Regions from separate parts of the Cyanobium sp. HWJ4-Hawea genome, predicted to be linked through region 2. Evidence: predicted binding sites of a transcription regulator. Region 2 holds the regulator's gene; the other holds the start of a gene.
What was found. The regulator NtcA, encoded in region 2, controls nitrogen genes in cyanobacteria. The targets are predictions, from matches to a motif close to GTANCNNNNGNTAC.

Region 1: the regulator NtcA is predicted to act here: its motif matches at 2,715-2,728, upstream of KBY58_RS06345 (circularly permuted type 2 ATP-grasp protein).

What each region holds. Positions count from the first base shown of each region.
Region 1 is NZ_JAGQBV010000020.1:30,525-38,961, forward strand. Features, by position in the region: gene KBY58_RS06335 (transglutaminase family protein) at 1-228, opposite strand, end outside; gene KBY58_RS06340 (alpha-E domain-containing protein) at 213-1,211, opposite strand; gene KBY58_RS06345 (circularly permuted type 2 ATP-grasp protein) at 1,205-2,662, opposite strand; gene KBY58_RS06350 (aminotransferase class IV) at 2,790-3,683, opposite strand; gene KBY58_RS06355 (anthranilate synthase component I family protein) at 3,680-5,038, opposite strand; gene queC (7-cyano-7-deazaguanine synthase QueC) at 5,035-5,742, opposite strand; gene KBY58_RS06365 (ecotin family protein) at 5,770-6,378, shown strand; gene KBY58_RS06370 (7-carboxy-7-deazaguanine synthase QueE) at 6,375-7,019, opposite strand; gene KBY58_RS06375 (CTP synthase) at 6,997-8,437, opposite strand, start outside.
Region 2 is NZ_JAGQBV010000018.1:24,698-33,134, forward strand. Features, by position in the region: gene KBY58_RS05820 (transglycosylase SLT domain-containing protein) at 1-1,248, shown strand, start outside; gene KBY58_RS05825 (hypothetical protein) at 1,234-1,722, opposite strand; gene KBY58_RS05830 (NIL domain-containing protein) at 1,719-2,150, opposite strand; gene KBY58_RS05835 (thioredoxin domain-containing protein) at 2,226-2,804, shown strand; gene thyX (FAD-dependent thymidylate synthase) at 2,845-3,570, shown strand; gene dcd (dCTP deaminase) at 3,603-4,196, opposite strand; gene KBY58_RS05850 (cob(I)yrinic acid a,c-diamide adenosyltransferase) at 4,212-4,811, opposite strand; gene ntcA (global nitrogen regulator NtcA) at 5,037-5,777, shown strand; gene KBY58_RS05860 (DUF3084 domain-containing protein) at 5,819-7,015, shown strand; gene KBY58_RS05865 (resolvase) at 7,012-7,464, shown strand; gene KBY58_RS05870 (DUF3146 family protein) at 7,442-7,699, opposite strand; gene pth (aminoacyl-tRNA hydrolase) at 7,704-8,312, opposite strand; gene KBY58_RS05880 (TatA/E family twin arginine-targeting protein translocase) at 8,345-8,437, opposite strand, start outside.

The DNA.
Region 1 (8,437 bases), on a different contig from region 2:
GACCACCTGAAATAGGTCGGTGTCCCCTAGAAAGCGGGCCCGGGTGATGGCATCACCACCGGCGGCAAGCAGGTCAAAAAGTTGGCTCGGATCCGGCGTCACCTCCAGTCGATAGTCGATCAGTCGCTGGAAGCCATGGGGGCGGGGCCTGAGGCAAAACCTGTGCGGACCCAGCTGCACCGGCTTGCTGTAGCGGTAGGTGAAGGTGTGGGTTAGGCGGGCACGCATGGCAACTCTGCGCTGGAAAGGGTGGTGGGAGAAGCAGAGATGTTGGCAGTGATGAAGTACCGCTGTTCAATCTGTTCGTGAAGTTGATTGAAATCGCTTTGCAGGCTGTCGATGGCTTCATGGAGGCCCTCGGCAATCAACGCATCAATGCTGGTGTAGCTCCAGCGGGCCAGGGTCAGACCGCTGAGGCATTCCAGCTCATCAGGAGCGCCGGGCACGGATTCACCCCTGATGATTTTGAGCGTTTCGTGGATGCGCTCGAGGCAGTAGCGCACCGAACGGGGAAAGATCGGATTGAGTAGGAGAAAGCCCGCCACCGCCTTTGGTTCGATCGCCTGCTGCCGCGATTGGCGGAACATTTGATAGGCCCCCGCACTGCGCAACAGGGAGATCCACTGCAGTTCATCGAGCACCCCCCCCACCTCATCGGGGGATGGCAAAAGCAGGAAGTACTTCACATCGAGGATGCGGCTGGTTTTTTCGGCCCGCTCCAGCAGGCGCCCCAGCCGGCTGAATTGCCAGGAGAGGTCGCGGCTCAAGGTTGAATCGGTGATCCCGTAAAAGAGTTGGCAGGCCCGTCGAATGTTGCGCAGCTGCTCCTGGCCCGGCTCCTTCCAGAAGCTCGTGCTTTCTTGCAGGATCCAGTAGATGTCGTTGAGCTGCTCCCACATTTCCGTGGTGATCACCTCGCGGATTTGGCGGGCGTTTTCCCGGGCAAAGGCGATGCAGTTGATGATGCTGTTGGGGTTTTCTTCGTTGCGCACCAGGAAGCTGACCACATCTTCCGGGGTGGCGGAGGGGTGCAGCTTGTCGAAGAGCTCCCGGTCCCCATTGGCCTCGATTAGGGGTAGCCAGGGTTCGGCACTGCCGGGGGGGCAATCGAGGGCCATCGCTTCGCTTACTTCAACGAAGCGGGAGATGTTCTCTGCCCGCTCCACGTAGCGGTTGATCCAGTAGAGGGAGTCGGCAACTCGACTCAGCATGGGACCAACTCCTGGGCCGAACTTTCATCGACAATCCAGGTGTCCTTACAGCCGCCGCCTTGGGATGAATTCACCACCAGGGAGCCCCGGCGCAGCGCCACCCGGGTCAGGCCACCCGGACTGATCCAGGCCCCCTTGCCCCGCAACACGTAGGGCCGCAAATCCACGTGGCAGGGAAATAGTTCGCCTTCGCTGAGGGATGGCACCGTCGAGAGTTCGAGGGTGGGTTGGGCGATGTAGTTGCGGGGGTCGGCCTTGATCTTCCCCGCAAAATCAGCAATTTCAGCCTGGCTGGCATGGGGCCCGATCAACATTCCGTAGCCCCCGGCTTCGGCCACGGCCTTCACCACTAGTTCGCCCAGGTGGGCCAGCACATAGGCCTGGTCGTCTGGGCGGGAGCAGAGGTAGGTGGGCACGTTTTCAATGATCGGCTCTTCCCCCAGGTAGTAGCGGATCATTTCCGGCACGTAGGCGTAGATCTGCTTGTCGTCGGCCACACCCGTGCCCGGGGCATTGGCGATGGCTACCCGGCCGGCTCGGTAGGCGCCCATCAGGCCCCGCACCCCCAACATCGAATCGCTGCGAAATACGGCTGGATCAAGGAAATCGTCGTCGATGCGGCGGTAGATCACATCCACGGGCTCCAGGCCACTGGTGCTGCGCATCCAAACCCGGTCTTCCTGGCAGAGCAGATCCCGGCCTTCCACCAGCTGGATTCCCATCTGCTGGGCCAGGTAGCTGTGCTCGAAGTAGGCGCTGTTGAAAACTCCAGGGGTGAGCAGCACAACCTTGGGGTTGTCGGTCCAGGGGGCAAGTTCCCGCAGGGTTTGCAGCAGATGGGAGGGGTAGTCGTCGATCGGTTGGACCGTGCGCCCCGAAAACAGGCTCGGGAACATGCGCTTCATCACGCGCCGGTTCTCGAGGAAATAGGCCACCCCGGAGGGGCAACGCAGGTTGTCCTCAAGCACGCGCCAGGTGCCTTCACCATCCCTGACCAGATCAAGGCCAGACACATGGCACCACTTGCCGAGGGGGGGCTGAAAGTCCCGCATCTCGGGCCGCCAGCCCTGGGAGCTTTCAACATCTGCGCGGGGAACCACCCCGTCGTTGAGAATTTTTTGGGGCCCGTAGACGTCCCCAAGAAATTGGTCGATCGCCTCCAGCCGTTGAACCAAGCCCTGCTCCAGGCGTTGCCAATCCGCCAGGCCAATGAGCCGGGGCAGGGGGTCGAAGGGCAGGATTCTCTCTACGCCCTTATTGCCGGAATCGTTGAGCCGGAAGGTGGCGCCCAGGCGTTTGAGCAGCATGCCCGCGGCCGCATGGTTCCGATTCAGTTCGGCCAGGCCCAGCTGACCCAGGGAAGAGAGCAGGGGTTGGAGGCTGCTGCGGGGTTGGTCAAAGGCACTGAAGTATTCGTCGTATCCCCGGGTGGGCCTGTATTCGGTAAACATTCCCCGCCCGTGACAGCTGAGCTGATCCTGGCCAGCGGGGGCTAATGCCCGAGTGCCTATTGCTACAAACCCAAGGCTTGCGTGGCAGTTGCGCAGGGTTAGTGCCTAGTTCGGATTTATGAATTGCTCAAGTTGTGATTCCCGGCGCCGCCAGCAATTGCCGCCATAGGGCTTCAGGTTCAGGGGCGATCGGCAGGGGCTGGTCGCCCAACTGGCTGATCGGCCGGCAGCCCAGGCTGTTGATCAGTAGGGCGCCGGCGCTGGCGTGCAAATCAGCGGCGCCAATCACCTTTTCTTTGGCCAGGCCCAGCTGCAGGGCCAGGCCGCGCATTACCCCCGGGAGGCAACCGCTGGCCAGGGGAGGGGTGATCCAGCCAGAACTGCTGAGCACCAGGAGATTGGCGCTGGTGCCGCAGCTCAATTCGCCTGGGTGCGGGGCCCCCGAGCAGGGGAGCAGGGCGTCGTCGAAACCGGCGGCTACCGCCTGGCGGCGGGCCTGGATCGCCGCTCCGTAGGCCATGGTTTTGCAGCAACTCAGCAGGCTGGTGGCACTGCGGCTTTCCGTGGGACTGACGAACAGCCGCACCGGCGCGAAGTTCGGGCGGTAGGGATTTAGTTGCAGCCAGAAGCGGCCGCTTTGCTCGCTGGGCAAATCCAGGCCCCGCCCGGCCCCGCTCGGCCCCCCGCTCGGTCCCCCGCCGGCCCGGCTCCAATTGAGCCTGAGGGCACCGCCTGTGATGCCGCTGCGGCTAACTGCTTCGCCAATCAGTTTTTGCACCTGGCCTTTGGCCGGGGGCTCGGCCATGGCGAGCAGGTGGGCGCCCCTTTGCCAGCGGGCCAGGTGTTCCTCAAGCCTGCAGCTCACACCTGCTTCCACCAGCAGGGTTTCAAAAATCCCATCGGCCAGCAGTAGGGCCCGATCACTGACGGGAATGGCCAGTTCGTCGGGGTTGCCCCAACTGCCCTTTGGCCCGGGTTGGTCGATCCAGGCGATCGCTTTGCCGGGGCCGTCCGCACTCATGCCAAGGCCTCCAGCAGGGGCTTTAGCTTCCAGCCCATTTCTTCTGCTTCAGCCGCTGGATCGGAATCGGCGACGATGCCGCAACCGGCATGTACCCGCAGCCTTTGGTCCTTGATCACAACTGATCGGATCAAGATGTTGCTATCGAATTGGCCATCTGGAGCAAGCCAAAACAGGCTGCCGCAGTAGGGCCCCCGGGGCACCGGTTCCAGGCTTGCCAGCCGTTGAGAAGCCCGAATTTTGGGGGCTCCGCTGATGGAACCGCCGGGCCAGCAGGCCCGCAGCAGGTCCACCAAGTTGCGCTCAGGTTGCAGGCTGCCCCGCACCACCGAGGTGAGGTGGTGCACCTGGCGATAGCTCTCTAGACCCACCAGTTGGCTCACCCCAATCGATCCGGGCTGGCAAACCCGGCCCAGATCATTACGGAGCAGGTCCACGATCATCACGTTTTCGGCCCGATCCTTGCCGCTGGTCACCAGGGCGGCGGCTTCGGCTGCATCGGCCTGGGCATCGCTGCGGCGCGGGCGGGTGCCCTTGATCGGTCGAGTTTCCACCTGGCCGGCCTGCCCCAGCCGCAGGAAACGCTCCGGGGAGCTGGAGAGCACGGCTTCGCCCTGGGCCCCAGCGCCGGCGATCGCCAGGCCCCCAAAGGGGGCGGGGCAGCCCTGGCGCAGGCGGCCGTAGAGGGCAAGGGGATCGGGGGGGGCCAGAGCCTGGAATTCGCAACAGGCCGTCAGATTGGCCTGAAACAGGTCTCCGGCCGCAATCCATTCCAGGATCTGGCTTACCTGGCGGCCAAAGGCGGCGGGGTCGGTGTGCCACTGCCAGGCCTGCAGGGGAATGCCAAGGTTTGCTGCCTCCCCGGCCTGGTGGGGCCCCTTGGCCATGGGCAGGGCTTCGATCAGCTCAGCCATGGCCTTGATTCGCCCCGGATCGCTGCCCTCCAGCACCAGGCTCTGTTCCTGGTGGTCGAGCAGCAATATCGGGTCGTGCCGGGCGGCCCACAGCACGGCCATGTCGCTGGTGGCCCAGTGTGCGCCGGCCTCCACCCAGGCCCCGGCCTCGTAGGCCAGCCAGCCCATCCAGTGGCCGCCATCCTGGGAGATGGAACTCAGGGCGGCGAAGGGATCTTCCGAGCAGGGATCTTCCGGGCAGGTGGGCCCCGGCAGGCCGCGGCAAACCCGCTGGGCCAGGGGATTGATGCCTATCCGGCTGCAGCGGCCTTGCCCCACACCATCGCCGTCGAGCCAGACCAAACCCTCGCGGCCGAACTTGGCTACCAGGCCGTGCACAAGGGCCATGGGCTCGCGCCAGGCCATGGCCCGCTGCAGCCTTTTGGTCGGTAGGGAGTTCATCGACGATTGCTGGCCAGTTCGGGATGGCCCGCCTCGACCAGGGCTCCATCGCGAATTCGGCAGCTGTCGCAAACGCCGCAGGGCTCTTCGCCACCGCTGTAGCAACTCCAGGTGGCTCCGATCGGCACCCCCAGCCGCAGGGCCTCCCGCACGATCTCGGTTTTGCCCCATGCCACCAGCGGTGCCCACAGTTGGGCTCCGCGGCCTTCCCTACCGCTCTTACTGGCCAGGTCCGCCAGGGTTTGGAAGGCGGCCAGGTAATCCGGGCGGCAATCGGGATAGCCCGAATAGTCCACCGCATTCACGCCCAGCACTAGCTTTTCTGCGCCCTCGGCCTCGGCCAGGCTCAGGCCCAGGGCAATGAAAACCGTGTTGCGTCCGGGCACATAGGTGCTGGGGATCAGGCCGCTTTGCACCCCCGTGGTCGGTACGGCGATGTTTTCATCGGTGAGGGCCGAGCCCCCCCAACTGGCCAGATTTACCGAGATGGTGTGGTGGCCGTTCAGCTGCAGGTGGTCGGCCAGCTGGTTGGCTGCTGCCAATTCGCGCCGATGCCTTTGGCCATAGTCGAAGGAAAGGCCGGTAACGGCATAGCCCGCCTCGATCGCCAGGGCCGCTGCCGTAGCTGAATCCAGGCCGCCGGAAAGCAGGGCAATCGCCTTTGGGTTACCTCCAGGAACTTCGCTTGGCAGGGGGCTACTCATTTCAAAAGGCTGCCAGATCAGCAGGCGATGTCTACCCGCCCTGTGGCCCTGGCGGCGTTGCTCGCCAAGATGGGCCCAGTTGGAATTTGGCCTGTGCTGCTGTCTCGCCTGTTGGGCTTGGGAATGGGAATGGCTGCGGGCATTGCCACCGGTGGGTTTGGCCCCCTTGCCCTGGCGGGCTTGGCGATTCCACGGCTCGATCTCAGCGGCTATCCGGCGGCCGCGGCTGGGGAGACCCGCTGGGTGATCCAGCTGCCTGGGGTGCTGCCGCCCACTGCTGATCCCACCATTTCCCCCAATCCCCGCGATTGGCGGGTTGAGGTGTTGGTCGGCCAGCTTGTCAAGGCGGACTGCAACCAGTACACCTTTTCGGCGCGGTTGCGGGTTGACCATCCCCAGGCCAACCCCGAACTCAGCTATCTGAAGGTCAGTGATGTGGGGCCCCTTGCCTCTACCCGCATGGCCTGTACCCCCGGCCAACCGCTGCAGGAGCGCTTTGTGGCCCGCGCCGGTAAACCCTTTGTGATGCCCTACAAGGTGAGCCGGCCGATCGTGATCTATGCACCCAAGAACCTGCAGGTGCGCTGGAAGCTCTGGAAGGCGGAAACCCAGCACCGCGCTGCCAACGCCATCTAGCGCACCCCCAGCCACTTGTGGCTTTGCAGGCTGAGCCGCCACGGGCGGTGTTGGCGCACGTAGGCAATAGCGAGTTCTTTCCCCTCCTCGCTTAGCCAGCCGGGCTGGAGCAACAGAGCCGGCTGCCCGAGCTTTTGGCTGGCGCTTAGGCAAGCAGTTGCCATCTCTTCTGCAAAGGCCAAATCTCCAGGGCCATGCACGATCACCTTGAGTTCCTGGCAGGCGGCCAGCAGCTCAGGGGTGGGTGGCCGGTGGGCCTTCGGGGAGAGGGTGATCCAGTCGAACCGGCCGCTGAGGCGATCCACGCCGCTGGTTTCCAGGTGCAGGGGCAGACCCGATTCGGCCAGGGCGGTGCAGAGGCCGTCGAGGTTGTGGTGCAGGGGTTCGCCGCCCGTAACCACCACAAAGGCAGCTCCAGCTCCAGCCGCTTGCTTGGCTTCCGCCGCAAGGGAGGCCAGGCTTCGGCGGGGGTGGGCTTCGGCCGGCCAGGAATGTTTGGTGTCGCACCAACTGCAGCCCACGCTGCAGCCGCCCAGGCGAATGAAAAAGGCGCTGCGGCCCGCATGCAACCCTTCCCCCTGGAGGGAATGGAAGGTTTCCACCACCGGCAGGCCTGCTTCAGCTGGCTCTGGGGTGTCCAAGGCTGCTGGGGATGGGGGCCGCGGCCGACACCTGTTGGGCGGCTTCCGCCAGGCCCCTAAACAGGGGATGGGGTTTGCCGGGCCGCGAGAGAAATTCCGGGTGGTATTGGCAGGCCGTGAAGAAGGGGTGGTTTTTCAATTCGATCAGTTCCACCAGGCGGCCATCGGGGGAGGTGCCGCTGATCTCGTAGCCCGATTCCAAAAAGAGGTTGCGATATGCGTTGTTGAACTCGTAGCGGTGGCGGTGGCGCTCGTAGACCACCTCATCGCCGTAGAGCCGCTGGCCCATGGTGCCCGGGGTGAGCCGGCAGGGATAGACGCCCAGGCGCATCGTGCCGCCCAGATCGACCACATCCTGTTGCTCTGGCAACAGGTGAATTACGGGGTGGGGGCTGTCGGTATCCAGTTCGGCGCTAGTGGCCCCAACGAGTCCGGCCTGGTTGCGGGCCCATTCGATCACGGCGCACTGCATCCCAAGGCAGAGGCCGAGGAAGGGCACCCGCTGTTCGCGGGCCCAGCGGATTGCAGCCACCTTGCCATCGACGCCCCGGTTGCCAAAACCACCGGGCACCACCACCGCATCCATGCCCTTGAGCAGGGCCTCGGCCCCTTGGCTTTCAATCTGCTCGGCGCAAACCCAGCGCAGATCGAGGGAGGCATCCACATCCAGGCAAGCGTGACGCAGGGCCTCCACCACCGAGAGGTAGGCATCGTTGAGCTGCACATATTTGCCCACCAGAGCTACCTTCACGGCGGGACCCGGGTTGCGTAGTTTGGTCACCAACTCCTGCCAACGCACCATGTCGCTGTTGTGGTTTGGCAGGTCGAGTACGTCCAGCACCTCCTGGCAGAGGCCGGCCTGCTCCATGGCCAGGGGCACGGCGTAAATGCTGTCGGCATCAAGGGCCTCGATCACCGCCTTGGTGCGCACTCCGCAGAAGCCGCCGATCTTGGCCTTGAGGTCGTCGCTGATGGCCCTGTCGCTGCGGCAGACGAGCACATCGGGCTGGATGCCGATCGAACGCAACTCCTTGACGGAGTGCTGGGTGGGCTTGGTCTTGAGCTCTCCGGAGGTGCCAATGAAGGGCAGCAGGGTCACATGCACGTAGGCCAGGTCCTGGCGGCCCACGTCCCCGCGGAATTCGCGGATTGCTTCAAGAAAAGGCAGGGATTCAATGTCGCCCACGGTGCCGCCAATTTCCGTGATCACCACATCGGCACTGCTGTTGGCGGCCACCCGTTTGATCCGTTCGCGGATTTCTCCGGTGATGTGGGGGATCACCTGCACGGTGCCGCCGTTGTAGTCGCCCCGGCGTTCCTTATTAATTACGGATTGGTAGATCGAGCCGGTTGTCACGCTGTTGAGGCGAGACATGGCGGTGTCGGTGAAGCGCTCGTAGTGGCCGAGATCTAGGTCG
Region 2 (8,437 bases):
CAGCAAGCCGACCAGCTGCTGCTGAGCCTGGCCCAAGGCCATCCCCAAAGTTTGGAAGCGGCCGAAGCCACCCGTCTCCTGGCGGAGGGCGAAGGTGCCAGCAACCTGCAAGCCCTCGGGCAACTACCTGAAAATCTCAGGCAGAGCGCGCCTGTGCAAGCGCGGCTAGCCCTGGAAAACGGCAAGGTTGAAAGTGCCCTTGCCGTGCTCAACCGCTGGCCCAAGGATCCCGCCAGCTGGGAACTCCAATGGCAAGCAGCCCGCCTGGCCCTACTGAAGGGCCAATGGTCCACGGCCCGCCAGCTGCTCTCTAGCCCCACCAACCAATATTTGCCGCTTGATCTATCGGCCCGTCAAAAGTTTTGGTTGGGCTTTTCGCTGTTGCGCCTAGGCCAGGAAAGGGCCGCCAGGGCGCAATGGGAGCTGGTTCAAAAGCAACATCCCGAGGGCTATTACGGCTGGAGGACAGCGGTGCGTTTGGGCCGCGGCGATCAGCAGTTGAAAAGTGCTGGAACATCAGCCTTGGCCAAACCAAGCTGGAGCCCCTTGGCCAGCCCATCGCCATCGCTTAATCGGCTGTGGCGACTGGGCCTCAACCAGGAAGCCTGGGAACACTGGCGCCACCAGCGCGGCGGTCAAGCGCCCCAGCGGGCCCAGGAGCTGCTGCTCGAGGGTCGCTTGCGCCAGGGAGCCGGCGACGACTGGATCGGCTTGGGCCAATTGGAACAGGCCGGACTCAAGCTCCAGCCCCATCAGTGCAACGCGAGGAGCCAACTGCTGAACGCCCAGAGAAGGCCGCGCTTTGTGGAAATTTTTAACCCCGTGGCAGAACGCCACGGCCTGGCGGCCAGCCTGCTGGCAGGGGTAGCCAAACAGGAATCGCGCTTTTCCCCCGGCGTCAAATCAGTGGCCGGAGCGGTGGGCCTGATGCAGCTGATGCCAGAAACCGCCCAGGAGCTCGCCGGCCGGCCGCTGGGCAATGAAGAGCTTGAAAATCCCCAAATCAGTGCAGACCTAGGTGGTCTTTACATCAAACAACTGTTGGGTCTGTGGGCCGGCAACCCGATCCTGGCCATTGCCAGTTACAACGCGGGACCCGGGGCCGTATCCCGTTGGGCTTCCCGTCCGATTGGGCCATGGCCGGAACTTTGGGTAGAGGCCATTCCCTATCCCGAAACCCGGCTCTACGTAAAAAAAGTGCTCGGCAATGCCTGGACTTACCAGCAAGAGCGCTTAGCCAATTGTTAAGCCGGGATCTTGGCTGGAAATGAAGTGGCCTGCGGTCGCCCCAAGCAACACCAGCAGGGTGAGGGCTGCGGTTAGCAGCGCTGGCGGGGGCACCACCCGAATCCGGGCCAAATCAACCCGCGCCAGCAGCACCCCAGAAGCCAGGATCAGCACGTGGCTAAGCACCTGCAAATGCAGCATGTAGAGCCCGCCAATGGTCACGATCAAAAGGGTGATCACCAAACTGATCACTCGGCTGGCCGCCATCAGGCTGGAAACCCGTTGCAACAGCAAATCGGGCATGGTGCAAATCACCACCACCACCACCGCATGCAGGCAATCGAGGGACCAAAACAGACTGGGCCACTGAAGTGAATCGACGTTGATCCCAGGGGGGTGGCCCCAGCTGAGCCCCTCATAGACCGCAATGGCCACCAACACCAACAGCATCGGCGCCCGCAGGGGCAGCAGCAGTAGGCGCAAGGCGGCTTTCACAGTTTTTTCATGACAGTTGGCTGGTCAAGCACTAGGGCAATCGCGTCCAGTGGGCAGCTGGGGATGCACTGCTCACACACCAGACAGCGTTGCGCATCAAACTGCAACTGCCAAGACGGCGCGTCAAAACCCAAGGCCCCACTGGGGCACACGCTCGAGCAAATGCCGCAGTCGACGCAGCGTGCCGGGTCGACCTGAATCTGGCCTGGGGCGCGGTTTATGCCCAGACCCTGGCCCTCGAGCCAATGTTCCGCTGCGGCGAGCTCATCGATGTCGCCTGAGAGTTCGACCACCATCGTGCCGCTCTGGTTTGGAGCGATTTGGGCCCGCAGGATTTTGGCGGCCACATCAAAATCGACCGCCAGCCGGTAGGTGATTGGCTGGTGAACAGCCTCCCGGGGGAAATGCAGGGTTAGACGCCGTTTCATCGGGGCCGCTCAGCTATGGGGCCGCTCAGCTGTGGCGTCCTGCAAAAAGCTAGCAAGCACTGGCAAAGTGCCCCCATGATCGAAACTCCGGATCCGGGTCCTAGCCAGCAGCGCGGCCACAAGGAAAGCTTGCTGCTGCTGCTTTTAGCGGTTGTTTTGGCCGGGGCCGTGCTCTGGTTTCGCGGTGGCCTCCATCCCGAGGCGCCCCTCGAGCGCATGGCTCGCCAATCTCCAGACCTCCAGGTCGCCCTCGCCAATGGCAAACCAAGCATGGTGGAGTTCTACGCCGACTGGTGCGAGGCCTGCAAATCGATGGCACCGGCGATGGAGACGATGGAGTCCCAACACCGCGGAGAGCTCAATGTGGTGCTGCTCAACGTCGACAACCCCCGCTGGCAACCACAGATGGATCGCTATGGCGTCAATGGCATCCCCCAGCTGGAATTGTTCAACGACCAAGGCGTCGACATTGGCCGCTCAATCGGCGCCCGCAGCGGCGCAGAACTGCAGGCCATGGCCCAGGCCCTAATCGCCAAGGAACCCCTGCCCAAGTTCGCCGGGATGGGTGCCATAAGCACGCTTGACGTCGCCGAGCAGAATCAAGCCAAAGGGGTGACATCCCCAAGCCAGGCCGGCCCCCGCAGCCACGGCTAATCCGACCAACCATCTCTGATAACCGCCAACCCAACCCCCCATGGATCCCCGTTTCCGGGTGGCCCTTATTGCCGCCACCCCAAATCCCCAGCAGTGCGTCTATGCCGGCATGCACCAGGACTACAGCGAGGGCTTTGTGGCAGGCGATTCGGCCAACTGGCCCGAAGAAACTAAGGCTGGGGAGATTTGTGTAAAGCGTTTGCTGTCTGGGGAGAGGGGCCACTACGGCCCCCTGGAGCATGCCCAAATTGTGCTGAATGTGGGCTGGTTTCCCCATTCGGTGATGCAACAGGCCCGCACCCACCGGGTGGGGGTGAGCTTCGATGTGCAGTCGATGCGTTATACCGGCGATCGCATCTGTAAAGCCGCAGCAGGGGAGCTGGAGCTGGAGGAGGTTTTCTACCTACGCCCAGAGGGTAATTACAGCGACCGGCAAGGTAAAAAATACGCCTACACAGGCGAGCAAAGGGCCATCGACCTGGGGCTTTGTCAGCAGGCCGCTGAGCGCTACAGGGATCTACTGGCGGCAGGTTTTGCGGAGGAGCATGCCCGCGGCATCCTGCCCTTCGACTATCGCCAACACTTTGTGGTGAGCTTCACCCTGCGGGCCTTTCTTCACTTTTTAGATCTGCGGGCCAAGCTCGATGCCCAGCAGGAAATTCGCGAACTCTGCGACCTGATGTGGCCCCACCTGCAAACCTGGACACCCCAGTTTGCAGATTGGTATGAGAGGAGCCGGCTCCACAAAGCCCGCCTGGCGCCCTAGGACTCCCTAAAATTCGCTAGAGCTCCCGGTACTTAAACTTTGGCAAGGGTCACCCGCTCTGGCTGATGTTGATATTTACCGGCCCGATCCTGATAGGTGGTCTCGCAGGGATCTCCCTCAAAAAAGAGCAACTGGCAAATTCCCTCATTGGCATAAATGCGGCAATCAGCCCCCGAAGAGTTACTGAACTCCAAGGTGAGATGGCCCTCCCAACTGGCTTCAGCTGGGGTGGTATTCACAATGATGCCAAGGCGGGCATAGGTGCTTTTGCCGAGGCAGATCACGGTGATATTGGCTGGCACCCTCATCTTTTCCAGCGCCACGCCTAGGCCATAGGAATGGGCCGGCAAAATGAAGTAGGACCCGTCGGCATCTTCGGCGAGGGCTGCTGGTTCGAGGTTGGCGGGATTGAAGCGCTTCGGATTCATGATCGTGCCCGGCACATGGCGGAAGATCAAAAACTCCTTGGGCGAGAGGCGCAGGTCGTAGCCATAGGAAGAGCAACCAAAGCTCAGTACTGGCGAGGCACCATTCTCTGGATCGAGATGCCTAACGAGGCTGGATTGAAATGGCTCGAGCATGCCCACTGCGGCCTGCTCCTTGATCCAAAGGTCGTTTTTAAGCATGACGGGAGAGAGAACCTAAAAGCCGCGACGCAGCTCGGTGACTTGATCAGCCAGGGCCATCAGGGCAGGCCCCATGGCAGGGCCAGTAAGGATGACATCCAGGTGGGCTGGACGGCGCTCAAGCGCATCGAGCACCTCGGCCGGCTGGAGGTAGCCCAGCTCCATCGCCAAGCCAAGTTCATCGAGCACCATTAGGTCCACCGCCCCACTGATCAGCTGCTCGCGGCTGAAGGCCCAAACCTCCTGCACGGCGGCCAAGGCGCCGCCATCTGCAAATTCAGCTTGCGCAGTTTCGGCCAAACAAGCTGGCACCGCAGGGCGCAGCCACTGCAGGCGGCCACATAGCCAAACACTGTTGGCCACCCCCTGCTCCACCCCGCCCTTGAGCAGCTGGGAAACCAGCACCCGGCTACCAAGACCAGCAGCTCGTAGGGCCTGGCTGAGAACGGAGCCAAAGCTGCCCCGGAAAGGGGCCGTATGGATCTGAAGCAGACCTTCCGACTGCTCGGCAATGCGTAAGGGCCTGGGGGCATGGGCCTGGATGCCACCGGCCACCAACTCCAACCGCTGCGGGCGCTGGTGGTTTGGGTTGGCAGCAGACAGGCTGGCGGTCATCAACTCCCCGGAGATCTGGCTTTAGGAACGCAGCCAGCCCTAGGGGCGAATGCCGCAGAATCTGAATGTAGCGGCGTAGGGGCCTTTTACAAGGAAAGGACACTACCGATAGTGGAAGCATCCGTACTACTGGTGCCGCGCCAGGGCATGGGGCGCCAAAAAGGTGCGGGTTGCTACATGTTGAGGCAGCGGTGGTACCTAGGTTCCTGCCATCTGTCCAGCACGATGGTTGGCGTGATCCACGGATTCAGCCGTACGGCCAACACACCGTCAACCGGCTCCCCCGGCAGCGTGGCGGGGGTCGGTGTGGCGAGCCAGGGCTCCGCAACCCTGCTGGAGGTAATCCGCTCCCTTTCTGGTAGCAGCGTTGAAACGGTTGAACGGGGGAAAACCATCTTCTTTCCCGGAGACCCCGCAGAACGGGTCTACTTATTGCGCCGCGGCGCTGTCCGCCTCTCACGGGTCTACGAATCCGGAGAGGAAATCACGGTGGCCCTACTCCGCGAAAACAGCCTTTTCGGGGTCTTGTCGCTGCTGACGGGCCAGCGTTCAGACAGGTTTTATCACGCGATTGCCTTCACCAGGGTGGAGATGGTGACGGCGCCGGCCACCTCCGTAAGGCGGGCCATTGAGCAGGACGCCAGCGTTGGACTGCTCCTGCTGCAGGGCCTTTCTTCGAGGATTCTGCAGACCGAAACGATGATAGAAACCCTCACCCACCGCGATATGTCTTCGCGGCTGGTGAGCTTTCTGCTAGTTCTCTGCCGGGATTTTGGGGTGCCTGGCAACGAGGGGATCACCATTGATCTGCGCCTCTCACACCAGGCGATCGCCGAGGCCATTGGCTCCACCCGGGTAACAATCACCCGCCTGCTGGGCGACCTACGCAACGAAGGGCTGGTGCAGATCGATCGCAAAAAAATCACCGTGTTTGATCCGATCGCCCTGGCCAAGCGCTTTAGCTAAAGCCTTTCGCCGGGGGATACTGGTACCCCCTGCTGAAACCTGTGTCGGGCTGGCTTCTGATCCTGGCGCTGCTCGTGCTTGGGGGCGTGCTCTCGACCCTTGGTGATCGCCTGGGCAGCCGGGTGGGCAAGGCCCGTTTAAGCCTGTTTCAGATGCGGCCCCGACGCACGGCCGTGTTGATCACCGTGCTCACCGGCAGCGTGATCAGTGCCGTGTCTTTGGGCTTAATGCTTTTGGTGAGTGAACGGCTGCGGGTGGGGCTTTTTGAGCTCGACAAGCTGGAAACTCGCCTGCAAACCAGCCGCAGCAACCTGGCCACGAGCGAAGCCAAGCGGAAGCAGGCAGAAAAGGAGCAGGCCCGCTTCCAGGGCCAACTAAACCAATCGGAAGCCAGGCTGGTGACCCTGCGTGGGAGCCTGGCACCGCTGCTGGCCCAGCGCCGGCAACTGGAGGCGGAACGCAGCCGCTTGGGCCGCGACCTACAGGTGCGGGATGCCGAAATCCGCAGCAACGAAAGGGATTTGGCCCAGGTGCGCAGCCAAATTGCCGCCGGCACAAAAGAGCTCAAGGATCTGGAGACAAACCTGATTGCCTTCCGCCGGGGCGATGTGGTGATCAGCAGCGGTCAAATCCTGGCCAGCGCCAAGGTGAAGCTGGAGCAGCCAAGCCAGGCAAAATCCGTGGTTACGGCCCTGTTGCAGCAGGCCAACCTCAATGCCTTTCGCAGGGTGCTGCCGGGCCAGAACGCTGATCGGCAAATTCTGCTGGTGCCCCGTAGCGACATTGCCAAACTCGAAGAAATGCTTGCCAAACCAGGCAGCTGGGTGGTGAGCCTGATTTCGGCAGCCAATGTGTTGCGCGGGGAAAGGCAGGTGCTGGCCTTCCCCGACCTCCGGCCAAACCGACCCGTGATCAAGGCCGGTGAAGTGCTTGCCAGCACCATCCTGGAAGGGGATCTCAGCAATCCCGAGGCGATCAACAGACGCCTAAATCTGCTGCTCGCTGCCGCCTATGCCCGAGCCCAGCGCCAGGGCACGGTGGCGGATGGCCTTCAGGTGGATCCAGCCGCGGTGCGGCAACTGAGCTCGGAGTTAAGCGAACGACCCAGGGGCCTTGTCGTTGCCCTTTCGGCGGTCGCTGTTCAAAGTGCTGACACTCCCGATCCAATTGCGGTGGAACTGCGCTGGGATCGGGATGGCGATCTACAGAAGGGTGGCGCCCGGGGCAACCTTCGGTGAACTGGAAACCGAATTGCCTAATTGCCGGCATCGACCCAGGCCGCAGCAAATGCGGTCTCGTCATTGCCGATCGGGTGGGCGGCTGGATCGAACAGGCCGCCATTCTCGAACCGGAAGCGGCCCTCGCCTGGCTGGGCCATTGGCGGGGCGAAGGCCTAGCCAGCCTGGTAATTGGCAACGGCACCGGCAGTAGGGGCTGGCTTCATGCCATTGCCCCATTGGGTATGGAAACCCATCTCGTGGACGAATACGGCACCACCCTGGCCGCCCGGCATCGCTTTTGGCAGCTATTCCCCCCCAAAGGCCTCAGGCGCCTAGTGCCCAGGGGCCTGCGCCTCCCCCCCCGCGACCTGGATGATCTAGCGGCCCAGCTACTGGTGGAAGGCCACCTGAAACGGGAACTCAAGCGCCGGGACAGCGCCCTGATCAGAACTTGGCCCGCACCGTAAAAACGTAGTCACCACCAGGCTCCAGCTGGTAGTCAGCCTTCAGCAAAAAGCGCAGCAGGGCATCTTGGATCAGGGCCCGGCCCAGGGAGGGCTCCACACTTAATTGACCCCGATCGAATGCCCAGCTAAAGGTCCACTTAAAACCGCCCGCACTCACCTCACCCTCCAACAGCCGTTGGCTAAAGCTCTGGTGAAGCACCCTCAATTGCGCCGTGGTGGCAGGAAGTCGAGCCATGCAATCAGGTTGCGGCCTCTTCTGGCTTGAAACTGTTCAAACGATTGCCAGCCCGCTCGAGCCCCAGGCGCAGAATTAAGTCGATGCCACTCTCAACCTCGGCCAACACCGATTTGAGTTGGGGCTGTTCACCTGAGGCAAAGCTGCCCAACACGTGGCCCAAGGTGCGCTCTTTGCGCTCAATTGGGTGGAGGGCAGGGGCCCCAATGCCAATGCGTAGCCGGGGAAAATCCTGGGTGCCCAGGTGGCTGATCGTGCTGCGTAAACCGTTGTGACCGCCTGCACTACCGCTGGCGCGCAGGCGCAATTTGCCCAGGGGTAGGTCCATGTCGTCGACCAGCACCAACAACTGCCCAGGCTCCAGGCCAAACCAATCGAGGGCAGCACGAATCGAGCGGCCGCTCTCGTTCATGTAGGTCTGGGGCATCAACAACCTCAAGCGCCTATTTCCCTGGCCCACTTCAGCCAGGAGGCCGTGCAACTTGGCCTGATTACGAAAGCTAGCCTTTGCCGCTGCCGCCAACTGCTCAAGGGCCATGAAGCCCACGTTGTGGCGAGTGCCGGCATATTTGCTGCCCGGATTACCCAGGCCCACAACCAGCTGTAAAGCCAGAGCTGGCGACTCAGGATTCAAGGCCACTCCCGTCAGGCCGCGGGCGGCTCTTCGATAACCGGCTCTGGCATAGGAACGGGCAGTTGAACTGGGGCTTCAGTTTCAGGATTCATGGCACCACGGAA